Regions from separate parts of the Xanthomonas sp. AM6 genome, predicted to be linked through region 2. Evidence: predicted binding sites of a transcription regulator. Region 2 holds the regulator's gene; each other region holds the start of a gene.

The links. Region 2 encodes HrcA, which represses chaperone genes, less so after heat shock. Its sites were predicted from a motif close to TTNGCACTCNNNNNNNNNGAGTGCNAA; they were not measured.
Region 1: OCJ37_RS18520 (co-chaperone GroES) is a predicted target of HrcA. The motif match lies at 1,320-1,346, and genes of this name have one in related genera.
Region 3: rpoH (RNA polymerase sigma factor RpoH) is a predicted target of HrcA. The motif match lies at 1,528-1,554, and genes of this name have one in related genera.

The regions. Positions count from the first base shown of each region.
Region 1 is NZ_CP106869.1:4,339,080-4,349,056, forward strand. It holds gene groL (chaperonin GroEL) at 1-847, opposite strand, end outside; gene OCJ37_RS18520 (co-chaperone GroES) at 982-1,269, opposite strand; gene OCJ37_RS18525 (endonuclease) at 1,543-3,309, shown strand; gene cutA (divalent-cation tolerance protein CutA) at 3,696-4,028, shown strand; gene OCJ37_RS18535 (protein-disulfide reductase DsbD family protein) at 4,033-6,306, shown strand; gene OCJ37_RS18540 (TlpA disulfide reductase family protein) at 6,303-6,872, shown strand; gene OCJ37_RS18545 (hypothetical protein) at 7,143-7,817, shown strand; gene OCJ37_RS18550 (FAD/NAD(P)-binding protein) at 8,442-9,839, opposite strand.
Region 2 is NZ_CP106869.1:2,123,314-2,133,290, reverse strand. It holds gene OCJ37_RS08900 (prephenate dehydrogenase) at 1-599, opposite strand, end outside; gene pdxY (pyridoxal kinase) at 596-1,504, opposite strand; gene dnaJ (molecular chaperone DnaJ) at 2,130-3,263, opposite strand; gene dnaK (molecular chaperone DnaK) at 3,423-5,339, opposite strand; gene grpE (nucleotide exchange factor GrpE) at 5,489-6,010, opposite strand; gene hrcA (heat-inducible transcriptional repressor HrcA) at 6,250-7,308, opposite strand; gene recN (DNA repair protein RecN) at 7,422-9,089, shown strand; gene fur (ferric iron uptake transcriptional regulator) at 9,814-9,977, opposite strand, start outside.
Region 3 is NZ_CP106869.1:618,486-628,462, forward strand. It holds gene OCJ37_RS02675 (response regulator) at 1-589, shown strand, start outside; gene ung (uracil-DNA glycosylase) at 616-1,344, shown strand; gene rpoH (RNA polymerase sigma factor RpoH) at 1,566-2,444, shown strand; gene OCJ37_RS02690 (trimeric intracellular cation channel family protein) at 2,710-3,327, opposite strand; gene OCJ37_RS02695 (NAD(P)/FAD-dependent oxidoreductase) at 3,383-4,705, opposite strand; gene OCJ37_RS02700 (VanW family protein) at 4,957-6,627, shown strand; gene OCJ37_RS02705 (primosomal protein N') at 6,658-8,847, opposite strand; gene OCJ37_RS02710 (hypothetical protein) at 9,312-9,977, shown strand, end outside.

The DNA of each region.
Region 1 (9,977 bases), 2.2 Mb from region 2:
CGCCGAAGCCCGGGGCCTTGACCGCCACGACCTTGACGATGCCGCGGATGGTGTTGACCACCAGGGTCGCCAGCGCTTCGCCTTCCACTTCCTCGGCGACGATCAGCAGCGGCTTGCCGGCCTTGGCCACGCCTTCCAGCACGGGCAGCAGGTCACGCACGTTGGAGATCTTCTTGTCGTGCAGCAGGATGAACGGGTCGTCCAGGTCGGCCGACTGGCTCTGCTGGTTGTTGATGAAGTACGGCGACAGGTAGCCGCGGTCGAACTGCATGCCCTCGACCACGTCCAGCTCGTTCTCCAGGCCCGAGCCTTCCTCGACGGTGATCACGCCTTCCTTGCCGACCTTCTTCATCGCGTCGGCGATGATATTGCCGATCGACTCGTCGGAGTTGGCCGAGATGGTGCCGACCTGGGCGATCGCCTTGTCGTCGGCGGTGGGCTTGCTGATCTTCTTCAGCTCGGCCACGGCGGCCACGACGGCCTTGTCGATGCCGCGCTTGAGGTCCATCGGGTTCATGCCGGCGGCGACCGCCTTGGAACCTTCGCGGATCAGCGCCTGCGCCAGCACGGTGGCGGTGGTGGTGCCGTCGCCGGCGTTGTCGGAGGTCTTGGAGGCGACTTCCTTCACCATCTGCGCGCCCATGTTCTCGAACTTGTCGGCAAGCTCGATTTCCTTGGCGACGGAGACGCCGTCCTTGGTGATGGTCGGGGCGCCGAAGCTCTTCTCGAGCACGACGTTGCGGCCCTTCGGGCCCAGGGTGGCCTTGACGGCATTGGCGAGGATGTTGACGCCGCGCACCATGCGCGAACGAGCGTCTTCACCGAAACGGATATCTTTGGCAGCCATGTGTGTAACTCCGGGATTCGTGATTGGGGATTAGGGATTGGCTGAGAGCGAGGTTCGGGGGAGATCCGGGACCGCAGCGGCGAGCGCCGCGCCAATCCCGAATCCCCACTCCCGAATCCCGCGATCGGCGGCGTTTAGCCGACGATCGCCAGGATGTCGTCTTCGCGCAGCACCTTGTACTCGACGCCTTCGGACTTGTAGCTGGAACCGGCGTACTGGCCGTAGATGACCTTGTCGCCAACCTTGACCGCCGGGGCGCGGACGCTGCCGTTGTCCAGCGGCTTGCCGCTGCCGATGGCCACGATCTCGCCCTTGGTGGACTTTTCCTTGGCCGAATCCGGGATCACGATGCCGCCGGCGGAAATTTCGTCGGCTTCGATCGGCTTGACTACGACGCGGTCGTGAAGCGGCTTGATGCTCATTGAGAGAGACCCTCTTAAGTGATTGATTGGTCTAGGAAAGGCTGGCGATGTTAGCACTCGCATGTGACGACTGCCAGCAACGCTCGCGAAAAAACCCGGTACGCCGGGATGCGCTTGATGTGGTGCTGGCCGGCGCCCTTTCAAGGGCCGGGCCGCAAAAAATTTCGCGGCGGCGCCCGCCCGGCCCCGGAACCGGCACCCGATTCCGCGACGCTGTCACAGAGGCAGGCTAGGCTCGCAGACCCAGGGGGGACCATCCAAAAGGAGTTGTCGATGAAGCCATCCGCCGTTGCGCTACCTCTTGCCTGTCTGCTGGCCCTGGCCGGCCACGCCCAGGCCGCCGTGTTCATCAACGAACTGCACTACGACGACGCCACCGCCGCCGGCGATACCGGCGAGGGCGTGGAGATCGTCGCCACCGCCGGCGAGAGCCTGAGCGGCTACAAGGTCTACCTGTACAACGGCAGCAGCCCCGGCAGCGCCGCGGTCTATGCCACGACCTCGGTGCCCGCCGGCAGCCTGGTCACCTGCGGCGGGCAGGTGCGCATCGCCACCGTCGGCTATGCCAGCAACGGCGTGCAGAACGGCCCCAACGACGGCCTGGCGCTGGTCGACGGCAGCGGCCAGGTGGTGCAGTTCCTCAGCTACGAGGGCGCGATCACCGGCGGCGGCGGCCCCGCCGCCGGCCTGGGCAGCCAGAACCTGCCGGTCAGCGAGAGCAACAGCACCGCGGCGGGCACCTCGCTGCAACTGCGCGGCAGCAACGGCAGCGCCGCGGCCGACTTCAGCTGGGCGGGCAGTTCGGCCAGCAGCTTCGGCGCCTGCAACAGCGGCCAGACCTTCAGCGGCGGCAGCAGCAACGCCGCCCCGTCGGTGACCGCGACCACCCCGGCGCAGGGCGCCAGCAACTTCCCGGCCGCCGGCGACCTGGCGGTGACCTTCAGCGAGGCGGTGACCCTGGCCAGCGGCGCGTTCGGCCTGAGTTGCAGCCAGTCCGGCACGGTGGCGCTGAGCTACCCGAGCAGCGGCAGCCAGTTCGCGATCTCCACCGACACCGCGCTGGCCGCCGGCGAGAGCTGCAGCCTGAGCATCCTGGCCGCGCGGGTCAGCGACGCCGGCGGCGCGCATCCGGCGCAGGACAGCAGCATCGCCTTCAGCGTCGCCAGCGGCGGCGGCGGGACCAGCGGCTACTACTCCCGGGTCAACACCGCCAACGCCAGCCAGTTGCGCTGCTCGCTGCACGAGACGATCAAGGGCCACACCGTCTACCCGTACAGCAGCAGCTCGGGCACCAGCACCTGGACCATCCTGGAGATCGCCGACGAGGACCCGAACAACAGCGGGCGCATCCTCGACGCCTACCGCAACCGCAGCTACGCCAAGGGCACCGACCGCGCCGGCAGCGGCAGCGGGCTGAAGTACAACCGCGAGCACAGCTGGCCCAACTCGCTGGGCTTCGGCTCGGCCAGCGGCGACAAGGGCCTGCCCTACGCGCCGTACACCGACACGCACATGCTGTACCTCACCGACGCCACCTGGAACGCGGACCGCGGCAACAAGCCCTACGCGAACTGCGACAGCAACTGCGGCGAACGCATCACCGAGGCCAACGCCGGCTTCGGCGGCGGCAGCGGCAGCTACCCGGGCAATTCCAACTGGGTGCGCACCCCGGACGGCAACGGCGGCAGCTTCGAGGTGTGGAACCACCGCAAGGGCGACATGGCGCGCGCGGTGATGTACATGGCGATCCGCTACGAAGGCGGCACCGATGCGGCCACCGGGCAGTCCGAGCCGGACCTGGAACTGACCGACGACCGCAGCAAGATCGTGCAGACCTCGTCCTCGCCGGCTTACATGGGCCTGCTGTCGACGCTGGTCGCGTGGAGCCAGCAGGATCCGCCGGACGCCGCCGAGCGCGCCCGCAACGAAGTGATCTACAGCTTCCAGGGCAACCGCAATCCGTTCATCGACCATCCGGAGTGGGCGACCTCCGGGCTGTTCACCTCGGCCAAGCCGGCGAGCTGCCAGCTGCTCGACTGACGATGTGCCCCCGGCGCGCCGGATGCGGCGCGCCGGGGTTTGGCGAACGATGCCAGTGGCGCCGGCACGACAGCGGCCGCCACCCGCGGCGCAAGGGCAGCCGCCGTTCCTACATGGATCAGCCCTGGATGAAGGCGCAGCGGCAATCGCGGCCACGCGTTTTCGCCGAAGGCAGGCACCGTCCCGCCTTTGCGATTCCTCGCCGCTCTGGGCGGCCGCACGCAAGCGGCGCCGGATTTCATCACCGGCAAGCTGCAGACCGCTGCAGCATCCCCGTCCCGCCAGTCCGCCGCCGCGCGGGTGCGCCGCAACCGGCGTCCACAGCCATGCCCGCATGCCCGGACGCACCGGCAAAGCCCTGCCGGCGTCCCTATACTGTCGGCCGCATGTCTTCGCCCCCACTCCGCGTGCTGTTCAGCACCTGCCCCGATGCGGCCAGCGCCGCGCGGATCGCCCAGGCCTTGGTCGACGAACGCCTGGCCGCGTGCGTGAACCGCCTGCCCGGCGTGCAGGCCACCTACCGCTGGCAGGACACCGTGGAGCAGGCCGAGGAAGTGCTGCTGCTGATCAAGACCGCCGCCGACCGCGTCCCCGCGTTGCAGCGGCGGCTGGGCGAACTGCACCCCTACGCCGTGCCCGAGCTGATCGAGGTCGAGGTCGCCGGCGGCCTGCCCGCCTACCTGCAGTGGGTGTACGCCGAAACCCGTGAGGAACCGTAAACCGATGACCTTGCTGCACCGTCTCGCCGCCCTGTGCCTGCTGGCCGCGGCCGCCTTTCCCGCCCTGGCGATCAGCGAAAAGGACCTGCTGCCGGTCGACCAGGCCTTCGTGCTGACCGCGCAGGCGCCCGAGCGCGGCCGCATCGAACTGCACTGGAAGATCGCCGACGGCTACTACCTGTACCGGCACCGGATCGCGGTGCGGGTGGAAAGCGGCTTCAAGGCCAACCCGACCCTGCAGTTGCCCGCCGGGCACAAGAAGGTCGATCCCTATTTCGGCGAGGTGGAGACCTACCGCGGCCAGCTGAGCGCGGTGCAGACCGGCGCCGCCGCCAGCGGCGTGGACACGCTGCAGGTGGAGGTCCGCTACCAGGGCTGCGCCGATGCCGGGGTGTGCTATCCGCCGCAGAAGCGCCTGCTCAACGTGGCGCTGCCGCCCGACGACACCGGCGCGGCGGCCAGCGCGTCCTCGCCGCTGCCCGGCAGCGGACCGGGCAGCGCCGGCCCTGCCGCCAAGCCGCTGTTCGGCGCCGGCGCCGGCGCGGTGCAAGGGCTGCCGCTGCCGTCGGACCAGGCGTTCGGCTTCGAGGCCATCGTCGGCGACGGCAACACCCTGTTGCTGCGCTTCACCCCGGCGCCGGGCTACTACCTGTATCGCGACCGCACCGCGCTGGCGCTGGAAGGCGCCGCCGGCATCCGCACCGGCCTGCCGCAATGGCCGCAGGGCCGATCGCACAAGGACGAGCACTTCGGCAACGTGGTGGTGTATTTCGACCAGGCCGAGGTCACCGTGCCGCTGCAGCGCCAGCGCGCCGACGCGGCCGAGGCGACCCTGGTGGCCACCTTCCAGGGCTGCCAGACCGACGGCATCTGCTATCCGCCGATGACCCGGCGGGTGAAGCTGTCGCTGCCCAGGGGCAAGGTCAGCCCCGCCGACCAGGCCGAGGTGGCGCCGCTGCTGGTGACGCCGCTCAACAGCAGCCAGGCCGACGCCAACGCCGACGAGGCCCCGGTGACCGCCGCCGACGCGGCGGCGACGCCGGACGCGTCGGTGCACAACGCCGCGCGCAGCACCGCGCCGGAGGCCGAGCCGCAGAACCTGCTGTGGATGCTGCTGCTGGCGCTGTGCGGCGGGCTGGTGCTGAACCTGCTGCCGTGCGTGTTGCCGATCCTGTCGCTGAAGGTGCTGGGCGTGGCGCAGAGCGGCGAGAGCCGCAGCCGCGCGCGCAGCCATGCGCTGTGGTACACGCTGGGCGTACTGGTGTCCTTCGCCGTGGTCGGCGGCATCGCCGTCGCCGCGCGCCTGCTGTGGGGCTTCCAGCTGCAGCGCCCGGGCTTCGTCGCGGTGCTGGTGTACCTGATGTTCGTGGTCGGGCTCAGCCTGTCGGGCGTGTTCACCCTCAGCGCCAATCTCGGCGGGCTGGGCCAGTCGCTGTCCTCGCGCAGCGGCCCGGTCGGCGACTTCTTCACCGGCGTGCTGGCCTGCGTGGTGTCCAGCGCCTGCATCGGCCCGTTCATGGGTCCGGCGCTGGGCTATGCGCTGACCGCGCCGCCGGCGATGGCGATGCTGGTGTTCCTGACCCTGGGCCTGGGCCTGGCGCTGCCGTTCCTGCTGATCGGTTTCGTGCCCTCGCTGGCCAGGCGCCTGCCCAAGCCGGGTGCGTGGATGGAAACGCTCAAGCAGGTGCTGGCGTTCCCGATGTACCTGACCGCGATCTGGCTGCTGTGGGTGCTGGGCAAGCAGCGCGGGGTGGACGCGGTGGCGCTGCTGCTGGTCGGCGCCACGCTGCTGGCGCTGGGCCTGTGGTGGTTCGAGCGCGCGCGCTGGCGCGGGCACAAGCTCGGCATGCGCCTGGCCAGCGTGTTGCTGCTGCTGGCGCTGGCGCCGGCCTGGGGCGTGACCCGGCTGCCGCCGCCCGGCGCCACGGTGGAGCGCAACACGGTGGCCTATTCGCCGGAAATGCTGGACCGGCTGCGCACCGACAACCGCGTAGTGTTCGTCAACATGACCGCCGACTGGTGCGTGACCTGCAAGGCCAACGAGCGCAACGTGTTCAGCGGCGACGCCTTCCGCGACACGCTCAAGCGCGTGGACGCGGTCTACATGAAGGGCGACTGGACCAACGAGGACCAGCGCATCAGCGCCTTCCTGGCCGAGCACAAGGCGGTCGGCGTGCCGCTGTACGTGGTCTACGGCCCGGGCGCGCCGCCGACCGTGCTGCCGCCGGTGCTGAGCCAGGCGGTGGTCGAGGACGCTTTGCTGCGCGCGGCGCGATGAAGGCCACGCCGCCGCGGCTGCTCGCGGTCGCCGCGGTGGCGGCGGTGCTGGGCGTGGCCGCGGCGCAGCTGTGGTGGCGCGCCCCGCCGGCAGCGCCGCGCGCGGCCCCCGGCAGCACCGCGGGCGCGGCACGCGCCGCCGCGGCCCGCCCGGGCGACATGGCGCCCGCGCTGCGCCTGCCCACGCTCGACGGCGGCAGCCTGACGCTCGAACGCTTCCGCGGCCGCCCGCTGCTGGTCAACGTCTGGGCCAGCTGGTGCGAACCGTGCGTGCGCGAGATGCCCGAACTCGATCGCCTGGCGCAGGCGCAGCCGGCCGACGGCCTGCAGGTGCTCGGCATCGCCCTGGACCGCCCCGAGGACGTGCGCGCGTTCCTGCAACGGGTGCCGATCGCCTACCCGATCGCGCTGGAAACCCCCGGCCCGGCCGACGCCAGCGTGCGCCTGGGCGACACCCAGGGCCTGCTGCCGTACAGCGTGCTGATCGGTGCCGACGGCCGCATCGTCAGGCAGAAACTCGGCCCGTTCGCGCCGGGCGAAGCGGAGCGCTGGGCGCAGTTGCCGTAGGCGCGACCTTCCGCAACGATGCTGCGGCCCTGCGATGTGCGGGCCGCGGGCCTGCTTGGGCAGACGGCAGGCATCCGATACCGGCTACTGGAAGCTTCGCGGCGGCGTAGCCAACACGGCCGCGCGCAGCCCGAGGGCGCCGGTCGGCAGAGGCTCCGCGTGCGCAAGGCTGCGATCTGCGCAACGGGTGGAGCAGCAAGCCCCTCTCCCCAGGAGAGGGATTGGGCGAGGGTCGGGGGGCGAATCCGCGGCCAAGAGCTGGAAGTCACGATGCCGCCCAGCACGTTGTGTGCGTTCAAGCGCGGGACCTACCATCGAATCGAACGAAGCGGACGCACGCGCCGCAGCGGTTCAACCTGGCCAAGACGGCTGCTCGCACTGGGGATGGGAATGCCGAAACAGAATCGTCGTTGGCTGATGCCGGTCGCGCTGGGGCTTGCCCTCGCGGCGGCCGCACTGCACCTGGGCTGGGAATACACACACGGCGGGGTCAAGAGCCACCACCTGCTCGACCGCGCCGACCTGCCCGCGATCTCGAACTGGTGGGGCCTGATCGTGCTTCCGCTGCTGGGCGCCCTGGCCGGCCGGACGGTCGGCCGCAGGGCGCACGCCAGCCCTTCGGCACTGCCGCGCGCACTGGCCGCCTTCGTCGCGGCGCTCGCCGCGGGCGCGGCGCTGTCGGCGGCCTTCGTCGCCGGCAACGAGCCGGCGGCGTCGGCGCTGTTTCTGGCGATACTGGCCTCGGGCCTGGTGGTGCCCGCCTACCGCGCGGAGTACGGCTTCGGTTTCGTGCTCGGCATGACGTTCGTGTTCGGCTCGGTGCTTCCAAGCATCATCGCCCTGCTGGTGGCGGGGATCTCCGCTGCGGCTCATCGCATCGCATGGCCGGCGGCCATGTGGCTCGCCAGACGGGCGCGCGGACGCGAATCGGGCGCCGGCGGATGAGGGCGGGCCGGGGCACAGGCGCGTTCGCGCCGCCGCAGCGCTCGCCATATGAAACATCCATTTAAACAACCACACCTCCGCCGACGCCAGCGTGCGCCTGGGCGACACATCCAGGGCCTGCTGCCACACAGCGTGCTGATCGGCGCCGACGGCCGCCTCATCAAGTAGAAACTCGGCCCGTTCGCGCCGGGTGCAGCGGAGCGTTTGGGCGCGGGCACTGAGGCGCGCTGGTGGGCGAGTCTGGTCGCGCTGGGTGGGATCGCGTTTGTTCCGGTCTGGTCGCGTCGCGACTGAAGTCGCTCCCACAGAAAGCCGTTCCGCCACGGACATCGCCGGATCGGTGCCGCTGGTCGGGGCGCTGGATCGCCTGCCACTGCGGTTCGCCGCCAGCACGGCCGCGGGCGGCCCGCACCTGCCCCAGCCCGCCGGACTGAAGCCCCTCCTGCAGTGCACCCCACCGGCTGGCGCGGCCCCAATGTAGGAGCGACTTCAGTCGCGACGGGCCTTGCCGGTGACGCCTGTCGCGACTGAAGTCGCTCCTGCAGGAAGCCGAATCGTCGCGGCGCGCTCATTCCAGAAATCGCTTCGGCAGAATCGGAAGCGGCGGCAGCAGATCGGCCTGCGTCAGACCACCTGCCGCTGCGGTGCGCCGTGGGCGCTGCCGCTCGCGGCCCGCGCCTGCCCCAGCGTTGCCAGCTCCTCTGCCAGGCGCTGCGCGCCGGCGCGCAGTTCCGGCACCGCAGTGATCTCCCACAGCACGCCGCGCAGCAGCGGCCCCAGGCAGTACAGGCCGGCGACCGGATGGCCGCTGCCGTCGCGTACCTGCAGGCGCGCGTCCACGACCACTCCCAGGCCCAGCGGATCGGCCTGCAGCAGGCCGGCATCGCGCATCGATGCGACCAGCGGATGGCTGGTGCGGGCGACGTCGGTGTCCAGCCCGGTGGCGCGGATCAGCACGTCGAAGTCTTCGGTGCGCGCGCCGCTGCCGGCGCGATCGCGGATCACCGCCTCCACCGCGTGTTCGCCCAGCCGCGCGCGCAGCAGGCGGCCGGCGCGAATGCGCAACTGGCCCTGCTGCTGCAGCTGCGCCAATGCGTTTGCCGCGGCCGGCGCGAGCCGGTGCCGCGCCGCTTCCCAGTACGGGCGCAGGTGGCGCAGGAAGCGCGAGCGCGCCGCCGGCGCCAGGCCCTGCCAGAACGGCTGCAGGTGCGGGCGCAGCGCGTCCACCACGCAGCGCCAGTCCTCCACCACCGTGGTCAGCTGGCGCAGGCTGCGCACCAGGCCGCCCAGATCGTGGTGGCGCAGCGCCTGCGCCACGCTCGGCGGCAGCGTCACCGGCGCGCCCGGCACCGCCAGGTGCGCCTGCGGCGCCAGGCCGCGCCGCGACAGCGCGGTGATCGGGCCGCGATGGCCGCGCCGGCGCAGGGTCAGCGCGACATCGGCCATGGTCAGGCCGGTGCCGACCAGCAGCAGCCGCGCCTGCGGCGGCACTTCGTCCAGCACGCCGTCCTGCCACGGCCAGCCGATGTAGCGCCGGTGCACCGCCAGGCGCGGGCCGATGCCCGGCAGCGCCGCCGGCGGCAGCGCGCCGATCGCCAGCACCACCACGTCGCTGACCACGTCCTGCCCATTGGCCAGGAAGATGCGGAAGCCGTCCGGATCGCGCTCCACCGCCACCGCCTCCTCGCCCACCCGCGCCACCTCGACCGCCGATGCGGCCAGCGCCACGTCCAGGTGCTGCTCCAGGTAGCGGCCGTACAACAGCCGCGGCAGGAACTGCAGGCGCTGCCCGGGATCCAGTTGCAAGGCGTCGGCGAACCCGCCCGGGTCCTGCGGGTCCACGCCCAGGTCCTTGGCGCGCACGTTCAACAGGTGTTCCGGGCGCGCCGCGCCGTAGGCGATGCCGCGGCCGTAGGTGTCGGCCACGCCGATCAGGGTGATGCGGCTGGCCGTTCCCTGCCTGGCCAGCGCCGCGGCCAGCACGTTGCCGCAGAATCCTGCGCCGATGATCGCAATTCGCATGGCTCGCACTCCTGGCCGGTCGGGCGTCCTTTGTGCCCGGGATGGCGCCCGCGGGTGTAAATCGCCGGTTAATGCGGGCCAACCGTCGCCATGGCGATCCGGCATCAGCACATGCGCTGGACACATGAGCGATGACCC
Region 2 (9,977 bases):
GAGGCCGAGCGGTACGGCAGCAGCGCGTCCAGCGGGCCCAGCGTCGGCGCGTGCTCGCGCAGCACGCCGGCCTGGGCCAGGTGGCTGGCATGCACCATCGCCTGCACCAGCGCCATCACCCGGTCGTGGTGGTCGGGCGTGGTGCGCACGCATTCGGCCTCCAGCGCCGCGCACAGCTGCTGCAGCCACGCCTGCCAGCGCGACAGCCGCGCTTCGCACACCACCAGCACGCGGCCCTTCAACGTCGGCGATTTCGGCGGCGCGGTCATCGGGTGCAACCCGGCCACCTCCGCCTGCGAGGCCAGCATCGCCGCCACCGGCTCGCGCTTGACCGAGGTCACGTCCAGCCACAATTGCCCGCGTTCGCGGCCGGCGGCGCGGCGCACGTAGTCGCCGATCAGCGCCGGCGTATGCCGGATCGGCGCGGAGAAGATCAGCACCTGCGCGCGCTGCAGCAGCGCGTCGGGATCCAGCGACTGCGGATCGGCCGGGTCGTGGCCGACCACGTCCAGCTGCATGCGCTCGCGGAAGAACCGGCCCAGCCAGCGGCCGTAGGCGCCGGCGCTGCCGACGATGCCGACGACCGGATGCAGGCTCACGCCAGGCGCTCGGCGGCGAAGCGCAGCGGCGTGGCCAGCGCCGCGGGTGCGGCGGCGAGCACGTCCAGTTCCTCGTAGTCCGCGGCCAGGGTCGCTTCCAGCGCCGCGTGCACGCCGGCGATGGCGCGGCCGATCGCCAGTTCGAATGCATCGCCGCGCAGCAGGAACGCGACCAGCAGCGACATCAGCACGTCGCCGGTGCCGGCCACGTCCACCGGCAACAGCGGCGAGCGCCAGCGGTAGGTCGCCTCGCGGCTCACCGCCAGCGTCACCAGTTGCCCCGCCTCGCCGCTCACGCTGTGCGCCAGCACCCACTGCGGCCCGCGCGCCAGCAAGGCCTGCGCCGCGGCGATGGCGTCGTCCTGGGCCAGCGCCGGCATGCCGGTCAGGCGCCCGAGTTCGAACGCGTTCGGCGTGACCAGCCACGCATGCGGCAGCAGGCGTTCGGCGAACACCGTTTCCAGTCCAGGTTCGACGTACGGCCCGGTGTGCGTATCGCCGATCACCGGATCCAGGCAGTAGCGCAGCGTCGGGCACTGCGGCAACGTGGCGTCGAGCCAGTCGGCGAACGCGGCGCCGTTGCCGACGCTGCCGAAGTAGCCGGACACCAGCATGCGCGCACGCTGCGGCAGGCCGCGCTCGCTGGCGCCGAGCAGCAGGTCGGCGAACCAGTCCGACGGCAGCACCTTGCCGCGCAAGGTGTCGTAGAACGGCGCATTGCTCAGCAGCGTGGTCGGGATCTCCGCCACGCGCAGGCCCAACGCGCGCATCGGCGGCATCGCCGCACTGTTGCCGGCATGGCCGTAGACCAGTTGCGACTGCACGGAAATGACATCGACCGGCACCGGCCCATCGGGGCGCTGGCGACGGCCATGGATCAGGTGGCTTTCGGCGGATGCATTCATCGCCGTAGTTTAAGGGCTGGGATTGGGGATTCGGGATTGGGCGTCGGAACCGCGGGCTCGCAGGCACGCCACGGCCCAGGCAACCGGCACATGCCGTCGGGCTTCGCCGCGCAACGAACCACCGAGGGTGCGAACGTCCAAGCTGCCACTGGGAAGCCGCAGATGCCGACGCGCCCGCACCTGCCTTCCTGGCCAACACGAGCACTCGCGGACGCAAGATCGCCAACGAACTCCCAATCCCACATTCCCGCAACTGAAAAAGGCACGTGCTCAACGCCAGAATCGCGTCCCGCACGTGCCTCCTCCTCCCAACACGGAACCCACCAGGCACCAGGGATCCGCCGCTACGAATCCAATCCCCAATCCCAGCAACTAAAAGGCACGTGCCCCGGCGCCAAATCGCGCCCCACACGCGCCTCTCCCTGCCAACAAAGACCCACCAGGCACCAGGGATCCGCCATTACGAATCCCCAATCCCCAATCCCAAATCCCAGCAACTAAAAAGGCACGTGCCCCGGCGCCAGAATCGCGCCCCACACGTGCCTCTCCTTGCCCAGCACGGACCCCACCAGGCACCAGGGATCCGCCGTTACGAATCCCCAATCCCCAATCCCGCATCCCGGCCTCACGACGTCATCCGGTCCCAGAACCCCTTGACCCCATCGATGAAGGTCGCCGACTTGGGCGAATGCTTGCGCGCGTCCTCGCCGGTGAAGGTGGACTCGAACTGCTCCAGCAGCTTGCGCTGGTCGGCGGTGAGGTTGACCGGGGTCTCCACCACCACGCGGCAGTACAGGTCGCCTTCGCTGCGGCTGCGCACCGAACGCACGCCCTTGCCGCGCAGGCGGAACAACTTGCCGGTCTGGGTCTCGGCGGGGATGCGGATCTCCGCCTCGCCGCCGAGCGTGGCCACGCGCACGGTGTCGCCGAGCGCGGCCTGGGAGATGCGGATCGGCACCTCGCAGTGCAGGTCGTCGCCGTCGCGCTGGAAGATCGGATGCTCGCGCACCCGCACTTCCACGTACAGGTCGCCGGGCGGGGTACCGGCCGGACCGGCCTCGCCCTCGCCGGACAGGCGGATGCGGTCGCCGTTGTCCACGCCGGCCGGAATCTTCACCGACAGCACCTTGGTCTCCTCGACGCGGCCGGCGCCGTGGCAGGTGCCGCACGGGTTCTGCACGATCTGGCCGCGCCCGGCGCAGTGCGGGCAGCTCTGCTGCATCGCGAAGATGCCGCGCTGGATGCGCACCTGGCCGCGGCCCTGGCACGTCGTGCAGGTCTCGACCTTGCCGTCTTCCGAGCCGCTGCCGTGGCAGTGCTCGCATTCGCCCAGGGTCGGGATCTCGATGCGCCGTTCGATCCCGGCCACCGCCTCTTCCAGGTCCAGCTCCAGCACGTAGCCGATGTCGGCACCGCGACGCGACGCGCGGCCACCGCCGCCGGCACCGCCGAAGATGTTGCCGAAGATGTCGCCGAAGATGTCGCCCATGTCCGGGCCGCCGGGGCCGCCGCCGCCCATTCCGCCCATGCCGTGCTCGAACGCGGCGTGCCCGTGCGCGTCGTACATGCGCCGCTTGTTGCCGTCGGACAGGACCTCGTAGGCCTCCTTGCACTCCTTGAAGGCCGCCTCGGCCGCGTGGTCGCCCGGATTGCGGTCGGGGTGGAACTTCATCGCGCAGCGGCGATAGGCCTTCTTCAGCTCGTCGTCGCTGGCGGTACGGGCCACGCCCAGCACTTCGTAGTAGTCGCGTTTGCTCATAGGGCGGAGATTGGGGATTCGGGATGCGGGATTCGTTCAAAGCAAAAGCGGAGAGCGTTAACTCGTCCGCTTTTGCGAGCGCTACGGACAGGGATCGGGAGCGGAAAACCGGCCGGCAAGGCCGTCCGACTCCCCATTCCCGAATCCCAAATCCCGGCGTTACTTCTTGTCGTCCTTGACCTCGGTGAACTCGGCGTCGACCACGTCGTCGCCGGCGGCCTGCGCGCCGCCCGGGGCGGCGCCCGGCTGCTGCTCGCCGGCGGCCGCCGCCGCGTACAGCGACTGGCCGGCCTCTTCCAGCGCCTTGGTCTTGGCCTCGATCTGGCCCTTGTCGTCGCCCTTCATCGCCGTTTCCAGGTCGGCCAGCGCCGACTCGACCTTGCCGATCACGTCGCCGCCGACCTTGCTGCCGTGCTCGGTGATCGCGCTGCGGGTGGCGTGGATCAGGCCGTCGGCCTGGTTGCGCGCCTGCACCAGCTCGTGGAACTTCTTGTCCTCCTCGCGGTTGGCTTCGGCGTCGGCGACCATCCGCTGGATCTCGTCGTCCGACAGGCCGGAACCGGCCTTGATCTCGACCTTCTGTTCCTTGTTGGTCTTCTTGTCCTTGGCCGACACGTGCAGGATGCCGTTGGCGTCGATGTCGAAGGACACCTCCACCTGCGGCAGGCCGCGCGGCGCCGGCTCGATGCCGGACAGGTCGAACTTGGCCAGCGACTTGTTGTAGCGGGCCTGCTCGCGCTCGCCCTGCAGCACGTGCACGGTCACCGCGGACTGGTTGTCCTCGGCGGTGGAGAAAGTCTGCGAGGCCTTGGTCGGGATCGTGGTGTTCTTCTCGATGATCTTGGTGAACACGCCACCCAGGGTCTCGATGCCCAGGCTCAGCGGGGTCACGTCGAGCAGCAGCACGTCCTTGACGTCGCCGGCCAGCACGCCGCCCTGGATCGCGGCGCCCAGCGCCACGGCCTCGTCGGGGTTGACGTCCTTGCGCGGTTCCTTGCCGAAGAACTCGGCCACCGCCTGCTGCACCTTCGGCATGCGGGTCTGGCCGCCGACCAGGATCACCTCGGTCACGTCGCTGGCGCGCAGGCCGGCGTCGTTGAGCGCGGTGCGGCACGGCTCGATGGTGCGCTTGACCAGGTCCTCGACCAGCGCCTCGAGCTTGGCCCGGGTCAGCTTGATGTTGAGGTGCTTCGGGCCCGACGCGTCGGCGGTGACGTACGGCAGGTTGACCTCGGTCTGCTGCGAGGACGACAGCTCGATCTTGGCGCGCTCGGCCGCGTCCTTCAGGCGCTGCAGCGCCAGCGGATCCTTGCGCAGGTCGATGCCCTGGTCCTTGTTGAACTCGTCCACGAGGTAGTCGATGACGCGCTTGTCGAAGTCTTCGCCGCCCAGGAAGGTGTCGCCGTTGGTGGCCAGCACTTCGAACTGCTTCTCGCCGTCGACGTTGGCGATCTCGATGATCGACACGTCGAAGGTGCCGCCGCCCAGGTCGTACACCGCGATCTTGCGGTCCCCGCCCTGGCCCTTGTCCAGGCCGTAGGCCAGCGCCGCGGCGGTCGGCTCGTTGATGATGCGCTTGACGTCCAGCCCGGCGATGCGGCCGGCGTCCTTGGTCGCCTGGCGCTGGCTGTCGTTGAAGTACGCCGGCACGGTGATGACCGCCTCGGTGACGGTCTCGCCCAGGAACGCCTCGGCGGTCTTCTTCATCTTCTCCAGCACCTGCGCGGAGATCTCCTGCGAGGCCAGCTTGCGGCCGTCGGCGGTGGCCACCCAGGCGTCGCCGTTGTCGTGCTGGACGATGCCGTACGGCACCAGGCCGATGTCCTTCTGCACTTCGGCGTCGGTGAACTTGCGGCCGATCAGGCGCTTCACCGCGTAGAAGGTGTTCTTCGGGTTGGTGACCGCCTGGCGCTTGGCCGAGGCGCCCACCAGCACTTCGCCGTCCTTGGTGTAGGCGACGATCGAAGGCGTGGTGCGGTCGCCCTCGGAATTCTCGATGACGCGGGCCTTGCCGCCGTCCATGATCGCCACGCACGAGTTGGTCGTGCCCAGGTCGATGCCGATGATCTTGCCCATTGGAATGACTCCTGAAAAATTCTGGTGTCCGGCCGCTGCCGGGGTCTGGTTCGGATATAGGGATGGCCGCAGGTCATTCAAGCCATCACCGCAAATTAGCGTTCTGCCGGGATCGCGCCCGATTCAGGCGCGCGCCGCGGCGGCGCGCCTCACTCGTGCCTGGCGACCACCACCAGCGCGGGGCGCAGCAGGCGGTCGTTGAGCAGGTAGCCCTTCTGGAACACCTGGATCACGTGGCCCGGGGCGACGCCGTCGGCCTCGGCCTGGCTGATCGCCTGGTGGTGGTCCGGGTTGAACGGCTGCCCGGTCGGGTCGAGCAGGGTCAGGCCGTTGTCGGCGGCGACCTTGAGCAGTTGCTTGTAGGTCAGTTCCAGACCGTCGCGCAGCGGGCTGGGCTCGCTGCCGGCGGCGCTCAGGCCGGCGTCCAGGCTGTCGAACACCGGCAGCAGGTCGCCGAGCAGGCGCTCGTTGGCGAACTTGCGCGCCTGCTCGACGTCGCGGGCGATGCGCTTGCGCTGGTTCTCCAGGTCGGCGCGCTCGCGCAGCGCGTCGGCCTTGACCAGCGCCAGCTCGCTGCGCAGCGTCTCCAGCTCCGCCTGCAGCGGATCGGTCGCCGGCTGCTGCGCGTCGCTCAGGCGTTCAGAATCGAATTCGGGGTGGTCTTGGTTCATTTCCGGTTCCCTGGCGGGAGGTGCACCCGCCCTACCGAACCACCTATGTGGGCGTCGGGGACGGATTCAAGATGCTGTGTTGCGGGTTCGGGCTCGGGGAATCGGGATTGGGGCTTGGCTGGGCGCGCGCAGGCGGTGGGGCCGCAGCCGGGTTTGGTCCAATCAAAGATGTGCGCCGGATGCGACGACGCAACGGTCAACCCGCGGAGCGGGGCCGCTTGCCGCCCTGCCCTTGCCTGCTAGCGCTCTGTCGGGGGATTGGGGTCCAGCGCGGCACCGAGCACGTCGGCGGCGGTCTGCACCAGCGGGATCACCCGGTCGTAGTCCATGCGCTTGGGGCCGATCACCCCCAACACGCCCAGCACCTGGCCGCCGGCCATGTACGGCGCGGTGACCAGCGACACGCTCTCCAGCGGCACCACCCCGGTCTCCTCGCCGATGAAGATGCGGACTCCCGGCGCCTGGATGGTGCGCTCCAGCAGCTGCAGGATCTCGCGCTTGCTGGCGAAGATCTCGAACAGTTCGCGCAGCCGCTCCAGGTCCGACAGGTCCTGCACGCCCATCAGCTTGGTCTGCCCGGCCAGCACCATGTCGTCGCCGGCCGGGGCCAGCGCCTGCTCGGCCAGCTCCACGCTGTGCGCCAGCAGCAGTTCCATCTCGTCGCGGGCATGGCGCAGCTCGCGCAGCAGGCTGGCGCGGATGTCGGCCAGCGCGCGCCCGGCGAAATGCGCGTTCAGATAGTTGGCCACCCGCTCCAGCTCGGCCGGCTCGTAGGCCTTGCGCGGCTCGATGACCCGGTTCTGCACCTCGTTGTCGGCGAACACCAGGATCGCCAGCACCCGGCGCGCGTCCAGCGGCACGAAGTCGATGTGCCGGAACGCGAACTGCTCGCGCTTGGGCGCGCTGACCACGCCGACGAAATGGGTCATCGCCGACAGCAGTTCCGAAGCGCTGCCGAGCAGCGCCTGGGTGCCGGCGGCGCTGCTCATCTCCGCACGCAGCCGCGCCACCTCGCCCTCGCCCGGCGGACGCATCTGCACCAGGCTGTCGACGAACACCCGATAGCCGGTGGCGGTGGGAATGCGCCCGGCCGAGGTATGCGGCGAGCTGAGCAGGCCGGCGTCCTCCAGGTCGGCGAGGATGTTGCGGATCGTCGCCGGGCTCACGTCCAGCCCGGCGTGGCGGGCCAGGGTCTGCGAGCCGACCGGTTCGCCGTCGCGGATATAGCGCGAGATCAACGTGCGCAGCAGCTGCCGGGCACGCGGGTCGAGCGAGGAGTGGACCGGGGAGGCGCGCATGGAATCAATCCGTGAGACTGGACACTAGATAATGGCTGCATGCCGGCTTGGCAAGTCATTGGCCCACCTATCCGCGCATGCTAGCGTTGCGCGGCCCTGGATTTGCGACCCCCATGCTCAGACATCTCTCGATCAAGGATTTCGCCGTCGTGCGCGGCACCGAACTGGAATTCGGCCCCGGCATGACCGTCGTCTCCGGCGAAACCGGCGCCGGCAAGTCGCTGATGGTGGATGCGCTCGGCTTCCTGTCCGGGCTGCGCGCCGACAGCGGCGTGGTCCGCCACGGCGCCGACCGCGCCGAGCTGTCGGCCGAATTCGCCGTGCCCGAGGCCGCCCCGGCGCGCGCCTGGCTGCGCGAGAACGAGCTCGACGACGACGAACAATGCCAGCTGCGCCGGGTGATCCGCGCCGATGGCGGCTCGCGCGCCTGGATCAACGGGCGCCCGGTGACCCTGTCGCAGCTGGCCGAGCTGGCCGGGCACCTGGTCGAGATCCACGGCCAGCACGAACACCAGGCGCTGCTGTCGCGCGGCAGCCAGCTCGGCCTGCTCGACGCCTACGCCCGCAACGAGGCCGAACGCGCCGCGGTGCGCGCCGCCGCCACGCGCTGGCAGGCGCTGCTGGCCGAGCGCGACGCGCTGATGGCGCAGGGCGACGTGTCCGACCGCATCGGCTTCCTCGAACACCAGCTGGCCGAACTGCAGCGCGAGGACCTGGAGCCGGCGGCGATCGCCGCGCTGGACGCCAACCATCGCCGCCAGGCGCATGCCGCGGCCCTGATCGGCGCCTGCGAAAGCGCGGCGCAGCGGCTCAACGGCGACGACGCGCCGGCGGTGCTGGAACTGCTGCAGCAGACCCGCCACGAACTGGGCAAGGTCGGCGAATACGACCCGCGCCTGGGCGAGGTCCAGGCGCTGATCGACAGCGCCACGATCCAGCTGGAAGAGGCGCTGGCGCTGGTCGACCGGGTCCGCGACGACCTCGACGCCGATCCGGCGCAGTTCGAGGACATGGAGCGCAAGCTGGGCCGGCTGCACGACCTGGCGCGCAAGCACCGGGTCACCCCGGACACCCTGGGCGAACACCGCGACGCGCTGCTGGCCGAGGTCGAGGGCCTGCGCGGCGCCGGCGAACGGCTGGACGTGCTGGACGCGGAGATCGCCCGCGCCGCGCAGGCCTGGCGCGACGCCGCGGCCGCGCTCACCGGCACCCGCCAGCGTGGCGCGCAGGCGCTGTCGCGCGACACCACCGCGCTGATCGGCGAACTGGGCATGGGCGGCGGGCGCTTCCTGATCCAGCTCGAGCCGCACGAGGCCGAGCGCCCCGACCCGGCTGGCGCCGAGCGCGTCGAATTCCTGGTCGCGGCCAACGCCGGGCAGCCGCCGCGCGCGCTGCGCAAGGTCGCCTCCGGCGGCGAGCTGTCGCGCATCTCGCTGGCCATCGAGGTCGCCGCGCTGGGCCTGGATGCGGTGCCGACCATGGTGTTCGACGAGGTGGACTCGGGCATCGGCGGCGCGGTCGCCGACATCGTCGGCAAGAAACTGCGCGCCCTGGGCGAGCAGCGCCAGGTGCTGTGCGTGACCCACCTGCCCCAGGTCGCCGCGCAGGGCCATGCCCACTACCGGGTCAGCAAGGCGCCGGTCGAAGGCATGACCCAGAGTTCGGTCGAACTGCTGGCGCCGCGCCAGCGCGAGGAAGAACTGGCGCGGATGCTGGGCGGAGTCGAAGTCAGCAAGGAAGCCCGCGCGGCGGCCAAGCGGCTGCTGCTGAGCGTGAGCTGAGGGGCGGCGGCTGGGCTCGGTTCGGCCGTGCGCCGCCGCCGGGCTCCCAGGTGCCGCGGCGCCTGCCCGTGGGCCGGGCAGCAGTTGGGTACGCCGCCGTGAGGCCCTCGTCGGCCGGGCGATGACCGCGCGAAGCAGTGGGGGCTGGCAGCTCTGAACTGGGCGGGTCGGGGCGGAAGCCCCTCCTACAGTGCACCCAGCAAACCGGCCGCAAGCCCCGCGTAGGAGCGGTTTCAACCGCGACGGAGCCACGCAACTGACCGGCTTCGGAAACAGTCGGGACTGAAGTCCCTCCCACAACACAGGGCCAGGTACCTCCTCGGCCGACCATTCGGCCGGGCGCCGGCCCAGGCCCAGGCCCAGTTCCCGCTTCCAGCCGGCCCGCCATGCGCCCTTGGGGAACGACTCTGGTTGGCCTCGGGCCAACATGTGAGAAGCCAGCCGGCTTCGGATCGCGTCGGATCGAGGCTGAAGCCCCTCCCACATGCACGCGGTCGGCCCGCCGCGCGCGCCCGTAGGAGCGGTTTCAACTGCCACGCCCGGAGCCACCAACCAGTTGGCTTCAGAAGCAGTGGGGACTGAAGTCCCTCCCAGAGAAGCGGCCCTGCCCGTCGCAAGCGCCCCCTGTGGGAGCGACTTCAGTCGCGACGCGCGGAGCCATGATCGGCGACGCTCCCGGCCCCCGTGCCAGTAGGCCAATGCGCGCCCGAAGGGCGCCGACCGCTCAGCCCTTCTTGCCCGCCGGGCGCTTGCTGCGCACGTACAGCACCAGCGAGTGCTCCTCCAGCTCGTAGCCGTGATCGGCGGCGATCTTGCGTTGCAGTTCCTCGATCTCGGCGCTTTCGAACTCGATGACGTTGCCGGTGTCCACGTCCACCATGTGGTCGT
Region 3 (9,977 bases), 1.5 Mb from region 2:
CGGCCAGGCCTACGTGCCGGTGATCGTGGTCTCCGGTGACGCCCAGCAGCACCTGGTCGAGCGCCGCTTCACCGAATACGTCACCGACTACTTCGACAAGGCGCTGGGCCACGAGGCGCTGGCGACCTTCATCCGCGGCTACGTGCAGCCGCAGCCGGTGGCCGGCGCCACCATCCTCTACGTCGAGGACAGCCGCGTGGTGGCCGAGGCGACCAAGCGCATGCTCGAGCGCCAGGAACTGCACGTGGTGCACGTGCTGACCGCCGAGGACGCGTTCGCGCTGCTCACCGCCGAATCGCTGGGCCGCACCACCCGTCGCATCGACCTGGTGCTGACCGACGTCACCCTGAAGGGCGAACTCAACGGCCGCGACGTGGTGCAGCGCATCCGCATCGACTTCGCCTACGGCAAGCGGCGCATGCCGGTGCTGGTGATGACCGGCGACAGCAACCCGCACAACCAGTCCGAACTGCTGCGCGCCGGCGCCAACGACCTGGTGCAAAAGCCGATCGAGGAGCGCCTGCTGGTCACCAAGGTGCTGTTCCAGCTGCGCCTGGCCAAGCTCAGCGACAACGCCGTGACGTTCTGACCATCGACCTGCCGAACCTGCATGACATGAGTAGCGAAGACGAGACCCGGATCCAGCTGGAACCCTCCTGGAAGGCGCAGGTCGGCGACTGGCTGCTGCGCCCGGAGATGCGCGAACTGGCCACGTTCCTGCGCCAGCGCAAGGCGGCCGGCGCCCGCATCTTCCCGCCGGGCCGGCAGATCTTCGCCGCGTTCGAGGCCACCCCGTTCGACCGGGTCGAGGTGGTGATCCTCGGCCAGGACCCGTACCACGGCTACGGCCAGGCGCACGGGCTGTGCTTCTCGGTGCTGCCCGGGGTGCCGGTGCCGCCGTCGCTGCTGAATATCTACAAGGAGATCGAGGACGACCTGGGCATCCGCCGTCCCGACCACGGCTGCCTGCTGCCATGGGCGCAGCGCGGCGTGCTGCTGCTCAACGCGGTGCTGACCGTGGAGGAGGGCCGCGCCGGCGCCCACCAGGGCAAGGGCTGGGAGGGTTTCACCGACCACGTCGTGGAGACCCTCAACCGCGAGCGCGAGGGCCTGGTGTTCCTGCTATGGGGCAGCTACGCGCAGGCCAAGGGCAAGGTCATCGACACCCGCCGCCACCGCGTGCTGAAGGCGCCGCACCCCTCGCCGCTGTCGGCGCACCGCGGGTTCCTGGGCTGCAAGCACTTCTCCGCGGCCAACGACTACCTGCGCCGCCGCGGCGCCCAGCCGATCGACTGGAGCCTGCCGCCGCGCGCGGCGCTGGAAGTGGCGGCGGCCAGCGCCTGAACCGCGGTTCGACGGCCTCGTTCGACCCTCGCCGGATGTACGGAAATTTCGCAGGCCGGATGCTAGGTTTGGCGCTCGTAACCGGTTACGTCTGCTTCCCCACAGCGTTCCAGTGGTCTCCGTCACAGTCCCATTCCTGATTCGAGTGTTCCATCAGCGGAACGCAGGAACTTTTTACTGTACCCAGCAGTCCAATTAGTTGACTGCTAAGATGAGCCCCTATGAGCCAGACCATACCTGCCACCGCGCTGGTGGCCAACAACCTCCCGATCCCCAGTCCGCTCGGTTCGCTGGATGCCTACATCGGCGCCGTGCACCAGATCCCGGTGCTGACGTCCGAAGAGGAACGCGAACTGGCGGTGCGCTACCGCGACCAGGAAGACCTGGATGCGGCGCGCGAACTGGTCCATTCCCACCTGCGCTTCGTGGTCCACGTGGCCCGCGGCTACAACGGCTACGGCCTGCCGCTGGGCGACCTGATCCAGGAAGGCAACATCGGCCTGATGAAGGCGGTCAAGCGCTTCGACCCGGAAATGGGCGTGCGCCTGGTCAGCTTCGCGGTGCACTGGATCCGTGCCGAGATGCACGAGTACATCCTGAAGAACTGGCGCATCGTCAAGGTCGCCACGACCAAGGCGCAGCGCAAGCTGTTCTTCAACCTGCGCAAGTCCAAGACCCGCCTGGGCTGGATGAACGCGGCGGAAGTGACCGCGGTCGCCAAGGACCTGAACGTCTCCGAGCGCGAGGTGCTGGAGATGGAGTCGCGCCTGTCCGGCCGCGACATCGGCTTCGACGCGCCGTCCGACGACGACGACGACCATGCGCCGCCGTCGCCGGCCGCCTACCTGATGGCCGCCGAGGAAGATCCCTCGCAGGCCTACGAGCGCGCCGACAGCGAGGACAACCAGCTGCAGCTGCTGCGCGAAGGCCTGGCCGAGCTGGATGCGCGTTCGCGCGACATCATCAAGCGCCGCTGGCTGGACGCGGACAGCAAGATCACGCTGCAGGAGCTGGCCGACGAGTACGGCGTGTCGGCCGAGCGCATCCGCCAGATCGAGGCGAACGCGCTGAAGAAGATGAAGGCGCTGTTCGTGGCGTGATCGATCCCGCCGACGCCCGCGGTTCATGCGGGCGGTCAGGTGCAGCGAAGCAAGAAGGCCCGGTTTTCCGGGCCTTTTCGTTGGTGGGACGGCCGGGCTTGCGGACAGCGTTCGCGCAGTCGGGTGGTGCGGCCGGATCCGGCCAGGATCCGCATCGCGATCGCTCCGCGACTGCCGCCAACTTCGCGAAGCTGCGGCACTTCTCTCGGAGCAAGCGGGAGCGCCGAGCATCGCGATGCGCGCGCCACCATCGCCATCGCCGCGCTCACGGCTCCGGCGGGCGCGCCACCGGCAGGTGCCAGCCGTAGCGGATCGCCATGAAGCGCAGGCCGAAGCACAGCGTGGCGCCGACCGCCAATCCCCATGGCTGCGGCAACTGCAGCGCGTGCGCCGCGGCGACCACGCCGCCGCCGAGCAGCGCGGCCACCGCGTACAGCTCGGCCTGCAGCACCACCGGCGTGCGCGCCACCAGCAGGTCGCGGACGATGCCGCCGCCGATGCCGCTGAGCATGCCGAGCAGGGTCGCGCTGAGCGGGCCCAGGCCGAACGCCAGCGCCTTGCTGGTGCCGTACACCGCGAACAGCGCCAGGCCGAGCGCGTCGAAGATCTGCACCGGGTTGCGCAGGCGTTCGACCGTGTTGTGGCTGTAGAAGGTCAGCAGCCCGGCCAGGCAGGCCACGCCGAGGTAGCGCGCGTCGCCGAGCGCGGCCGGCGGGGTGGCGCCGATCAGCACGTCGCGGGCGATGCCGCCGGACACCGCGGCCGCGCACGACAGCACCAGCACGCCGAACAGGTCCAGGCGGTGGCGCACGCCGACGGTGGCGCCGCTGATCGCGAACACGAAGGTGCCGAGCAGGTCGAGCAGGAACAGGAAGGTCGCCAAGACGGCACTGCGCAGCGGCAAGGGGCGGCTAGGATCGCAGCCGCGCCGCGGGGTGTCACGCGGCCGGCGGCGGCTGCGGCGGCTGCGGCGGCGCGGTCGGCGCAGGTGGTGCCGGATCGCGTTCGTCGTCGCCGAGGATGATCCGCGCCGCGCGCTGGTAGCTCCAGTACGCCCAGGCCCAGTTGAGCAGCACCACCAGGCGGTTGCGGAAGCCGATCAGGAAGAACACGTGCGCGGCCAGCCAGAACCACCAGGCCAGCAGGCCCGACAGTTGCAGGCGGCCCAGGTGCACGATCGCGGCCATGCGCCCGATGGTGGCCAGGTTGCCGTAGTCGGCATAGCGGAACGGCGCGTCGCCGCGCTCGCCGCGCAGCCGTCGCAGCAGATTTTCGGCGACGTGCCGGCCCATCTGCTTGGCCGCCGGCGCCACCCCGGGCACCGGCTTGCCGTCGGCCTGCTGCAGGGCGGCCAGGTCGCCGGCGACGAACACCTCCGGATGCCCGGGGATGCTCAGGTCCGGCTGCACCTGCACGCGGCCGCTGCGGTCCAGCGGCACCTCCAGGGTCCGCGCCAGCGGCGAGGCGGCCACGCCGGCGGCCCACACCACGGTGCGCGCGGGCACGAAGGTGCTGCCCAGCCGATAGCCGCTGGCGTCGATGTCGGCGACCGGCACTCCGGTCAGCACTTCCACGCCGAGCTTTTCCAATTGCCGTTGCGCCTTGGCCGACAGCCGCTCCGGGAACGAGGCCAGCACCCGCGGGCCGGCTTCGATCAGCCGCACCTTGGCCAGCGCCGGGTCGATGTGGCGGAATTCGTGCTTGAGCGTGTGCCGTGCGATCTCGGCCAGGGTGCCGGCCAGTTCCACCCCGGTCGGGCCGCCGCCGACGATGGCGAAGCTGAGCCAGGCCGCGCGCGCGGCGGGGTCGGTCTCGGCCTCGGCGCGCTCGAACGCCAGCAGCAGGTGGCGGCGCAGGTGCAGCGCATCGTCCAGGGTCTTCAGGCCGGGCGCGTGCCTGGCCCATTCGTCGTGGCCGAAGTAGGCATGGGTGGCGCCGGTGGCGACCAGCAGGTAGTCGTAGTCGAGCGTCTCGCCGCCGGCCAGCTGCACCTGCCGCGCCTGCTTGTCCAGACGCACGACCTCGCCCAGGCGCACTTCCACGTTGTCCTGCCTGCGCAGGATCTGCCGCAGCGGCGCGGCGATGTCCGGCGAGGACAGCCCGGCGGTGGCGACCTGGTACAGCAGCGGCTGGAACAGGTGGTGGTTGCGGCGGTCGATCAGGGTGATGCGCAGCGGCGCCCTGGCCAGCGCGCGGGTGGCCCACAGCCCGGCGAAACCGCCGCCGACCACGATCAGGTGCGGCACGGGGGCGTCAGCCATGCGGGATTCCAAGCGGACGGGAGGGCGAAACGCATGCTGCCGGCGAGGCGGCAGCGACGGCTGCGGCGGCATGCGCGGCGCGCGCCGGGCAACCGGCGCCCTCGCGGCGGCCGACGCACCATGCAGGAACTGGGGGTTGGAACTGCATGCCCCTATAGTAGCGCGATGGCAGGCGCAGGCAGGGATGCGGGGGGCGCATGGTAATGCGGGCGACAGCAACGGATCGGCCCCTCGCGGTGCCCGGCGCGGCGGTGCCGTCGCGGTTGGGCGCGCTGCTGTTCGCGGCGAAGGCGCGGGTGCTGCAACTGCGCCGCGCGCTGCGCGACCTGCGCGGCGGGCCGCGCAGGCACCGCCGCGACGCGGGGTTGCCGATCGCCGAGCAGGCGGTTTCCGAATCGGTCACCGCGCTATGGCCCGACACGGAGGAGACCTCGCCGTCGCTGGTCGCCGGCAAGATCCACAACCTGCGCCTGGCCGCGCGCCTGCTGCACGGGGTCGAAGTGCCGGCCGGCGCGACTTTCAGCTTCTGGCGGCAACTGGGCCGGGCCACGCGCCGGCGCGGCTTCGCCGCCGGGCGCGAACTGCGCGAAGGCTGCCTGGTGCCGTCGATCGGCGGCGGCCTGTGCCAGCTGTCCAACGCGATCTACGACGCGGCGCTGCGCCAGGGCCTGGAGATCGTCGAGCGGCACCGGCATACGCAGGTGATCGCCGGTTCGCTGGCCGAGCGCGATCGCGATGCGGTGGTGTTCTGGAACTACGTCGACCTGCGCCTGCGCGCGGCGTCGGCGTGGCGCCTGGACGTGTGGCTGGATGGCGAGGCCCTGCACGTGCGCATCGTCGGCGGCGCGCCGGCCGCCGCGGCGCTGCCGCTGTCGCCGCTGCGGCGCATGCCGGCCGCGACCGCGACCAACGACTGCACGCGCTGCGGCCGGGAGCAGTGCCATCGGCATGTGCCGGCGTCCGCGGCGCACGGCCTGCGCCGCACCTGGCTGGTGGACGAGGACTGGCCGGAATTCGCCGAGGACCGGCGGCGGCGCATGCAGCCGGGCGATCGGGTGCTGGCGCTGCGCCGGCGCAGCCTCGCCGCGGTGCATGCGGCCTTGCTGCAACGCTGGTGGCTGCGGCGCGGGCTGCCGTTGCCGCAGGTGCGGCAGCGCGCGCAGCGCATCCGCCTGCGCGCGCTGCAGCGCCGGCTCGGCGCGCAGGATGTCGACCTGGTGGTGCCGCAGAGCCTGTTGCCGGGCCTGTGGCTGGCCGGCGAACTGCAGGGCCGGCGCTGGGACGCGTGCATGACCGCCTTGCCGATGCACCTGCTGCAGGCGCGCCTGGACGCGGCCGCGCAGCGGCATCCCGACAGCGCCACGCTGCGCGATTTCCGCGCCGACCCGCAGCTGGTCGAGGCCGAGCGCGCGGCCCTGGCGCAGGCACGGCACTGGATCACGCCGCATCGCGAGCTGCTGGCGTTGGCGGGTGGACGCGGCATCGCGCTGGCGTGGCGGCGGCCGCCGTCGGCGACGGTTGCGCCTTCCAGCGGCGATGGCGGTACGGCGCAGATCCTGCTGGCGGCCTCGGCGCTGGCGCGCAAGGGCGCGTTCGAACTGCGCGAGGCATTGCGCGGCCTGCCGGTGCAATTGCTGTTGCCGCCCGGCGCGCAGGAGACGCCGCGGTTCTGGAGCGGCTACGACGTGCGCCGGGTCGCGACGATGGCCGACGGCGTGCAGGCGGCCGCGGTGGTGGTGCTGCCGGCCTGGATCGAACAACAGCCGCGCGGCCTGCTGCTGGCGTTGGCGCTGGGCAAGCCGGTGATCGCCACCGCCGCCTGCGGCCTGGGCACGGACGACGGCACGTGGCAGTGCGTGGACGCCGGCGACAGCGCCGCGCTGCGCGCGCGGCTGCTGCAGGTGCTGGCCGCGCGCAGTTGAGCGATGGCGCCGGCGCGCAGGCGGCCGCGCTCAGTACAGGTCCTGCGGATCCACATCCAGCGACCAGCGCACGCGCCGCGCCTGCGGCAGCGCGTAGATCGCCGGCATCGCCGCGTCCAGCACCGCGTGCAGCGCGCGCCGGGTCGGCGCCGACAGCAGCAACTGGGTGCGCTGGAAGCCGGCGCGGCGCGGCATCGGCGCCGGCATCGGCCCGAAGCGCTGCACCTGCGCCTGCTCCGGCAGCAGCGCGCGCACCGCCGCGAGGAAGGCATTGGCGTGTTCGACCTGCTTGGCCTCGGCGCGCAGCAGCGCCAGGTGCGCGAACGGCGGGAAGCCGGCGGCCTCGCGCTGCGCCAGCTCGGCCTCGGCGAAGGCGTGGTAGCCGCCGTGCACCAGGGTCTCCAGCAGCGGGTGGCCGGGGTGGTGGGTCTGCAGCCAGACCTCGCCCGGGCGCGCGGCGCGGCCGGCGCGCCCGGCGACCTGGATCAGCTGCTGCGCCAGTTTCTCGCTGGCGCGGAAGTCGGCCGAGAACAGGCCTTCGTCGATGCCGACCACCACCACCCGGGTCAGCTGCGGCAGGTCGTGGCCCTTGGCCAGGATCTGCGTGCCGACCAGGATTCCCGGCTGCGTGCCGAGCGTGGCCAGTTGCGTCTCCAGCGCGTCGCGGCGCTGGGTGGTGCCGCGGTCGATGCGCAGCACCGGCACGTCGGGGAAGGCCTGCAGCAGGCGTTCTTCCAGGCGCTCGGTGCCGATGCCCTGCGGTTGCAGCGCCAGGCTGCCGCAGTCCGGGCAGGCCAGCGGCGCCGGCTGGCGCGCGCCGCAGTGGTGGCATTGCAGGCGGCGGCCGCCGGCATGCACGGTCATCGGCGTGGCGTGCAGCGGGGTGCTGCAGCGCTGGCATGGCGCGGTCCAGCCGCAGTCGTGGCAGAGCAGCACCGGCGCATAGCCGCGGCGGTTCTTGAACACCAGCACCTGGCCACCGTCGGCCAGCGCGCTGCCGATGCCGGCCAGCACCTCCGGCGACAGGCCGTCCTGCAGCGGGCGCTTGCGCACGTCGAGCACACGCACGGTGGGCGGCCGCGCGTCGCCGGCGCGACGGGTCAGGCGCAGGTGCGCGTAGCGGCCGCCGGCGGCGTTGTGCAGGCTTTCCAGCGACGGCGTGGCGCTGCCCAGCAGCACCGGCACGTCCAGCGCCTTGCCGCGCACCAGGGCGAAGTCGCGGGCGTGGTAGCGGATCCCGTCCTGCTGCTTGTAGCTGCCGTCGTGCTCCTCGTCGACCACGATCAGCCCGGCCTGCGGCAGCGGCACGAACACCGCCGAGCGGGTGCCGACCAGCACCCGCGCCTCGCCGCGCCAGGCCGCGGCCCAGACCCGCGCGCGCTCGTTGTCGTTGAGCCCGGAATGCAGCGCGTGCACCGGCACGCCCAGGCGCGCGCGGAACCGCGCCAGGGTCTGCGGGGTCAGGCCGATCTCCGGCACCAGCACCAGCGCCTGGCGGCCGCGCGCCAGGCAGGCGGCGATGGCCTGCAGGTAGACCTCGGTCTTGCCGCTGCCGGTGACCCCGTCGAGCAGGAACGGGGCGAAGCCGGGTGCGGCGACCACCGCGTCGATCGCCGCCTGCTGTTCCGCGTTCGGGATGGGGCCGGGCTGCGGCTGCGGCGCCGCGGCGCTGGCCGGCACCGCGATGCGTTCGGTGAAGCCGCGCTTGCCCAGGCTGCGCGCGGCGCTGCGCCAGTCGTCCATCGCCTGGTCGAGCCGGTCCTCGTCCAGCGGGCCGTCCGCCAGCAGGGCGGCGAAGCGGTGCGGACGGGTGCCGGGGCGGGCGCGATGGCTGGCGCCGGCCTCGGTCAGGCGCCAGGCCCAGGCGTGGGTGTCGGGCAGCGCCTCGCCGCGGCGCAGGGTCACCGGCAGCGCGGTCGCCAGGACCTCGCCCAGCGGGGCGTGGCTGTAGCGCGCCAGCCAGTGCAGCGAGTCGGCCAGTTCGCCGTGCAGCAGCGGCACCGGGTCCAGCCAGGCCAGCGCCGCGCGCAGGCCGTCGCCGTCCTCGACCTGGCCGAGTCCGGCGACCACCCCGCTCAGCTCGCGGTTGCCGAACGGTACCCGCAGCCGGCGGCCGACGTCGCCGGTGGCGGCGGCGCTGCCGGGCGGGGGCAGGTAGTCGAACAGCTGCGGCAACGGCAGCGGCAGGGCGACGCGGAGGGTGGTGGCAGGGGACGGCATCGGCACTAGTCTAGCGGCCGGGGAACCGGGTCCAGCGGCCGCCGCCGTGGCGGCCGCTGGTGGTGCGAGTTGCGCGCGATAGCTGCCGCCAAAGTGATAAACAAGTCGTAAATCGTTGCCCCGCTTGGAGAATCGAATTTATCCACACGCGCTGTGGATAAAGCTGTGCATGAGCGGCATGCTCCACGCCGTGAAGAAGGATTCACAAGCTTCTGCCACAAGTTGGACAAAAAAGCGCCAATCCAATAAACCTGATGGATAACAACAACTTGGCCGTGAAACATGGCTGCAACATGATTTCCCTGGGGACTTGACAGGGGCGCCGGGCGCGCTCCCGGCACGCTGTGCACAACCCGCCGCCGCGATCGGCCCGGCTGGCGCCTGAAGCAGCCGATCACCGCGCCGTTGTCAAGCGCGCGGCGCGGCGGCGGCCTCGCTATCATCGCGCCGATGATGGAGTTCCGATGACCGCCGCGCCCCCTTCTGACGGCGCGGTCGCAGCGCCCGCCCTGGCCGCCTTCCTGCGCGGCATCGAACGCCGTGCTGCGGTGCTGGCCGAGCTGCAGAGCGGCAGCGTGGAACGCGGCACGCCGGCGCTGGCCGCGGCAATGCGCGCGTTCCGCAGCCACGCCGCGACCCTGCCGATGGCCGACTGGCCGCTGCGCTTCTGGAAGCTGCTCGCCGCGGTGCCGTCGCTGCGCCAGGCCGCCACCGCCGCCGGCAGCGACTGGCCGGCGCCGCTCGCGCACCTGGGCGCGGTGGAGGCGGCCGACCGCCTGGCGCTGCTGCTGCGGATCGTGGCCGGGCTGGACGAACCGATCGCGGCGCAGGTGCTGCACCAGTCCACCCAGGACTACCAGCAGGCCCTGGCGCGGGCCTGTCCGCGCGATGCCGGCGGCCGCCCGGACGCTGCCGGCTGGCGCGCGTTGGCCGATGCCGCCCAGCAGCACCTGCGCGACCTGCCGCCGGCGCGGCTGCAGGCGCTGGCCCAGCTGCGCGACGCGGCGATCGCCGGCACCGTGCCCGGGCCCCCGGCGGCGTCCGCGTCCGCACCCCTCGCGTCCGCCGCGCCGGCCCGCGTCCGCCGCGCTCCGGCGGCGCGCGGCCTGACCCGGGCACGCCTGGCGGCA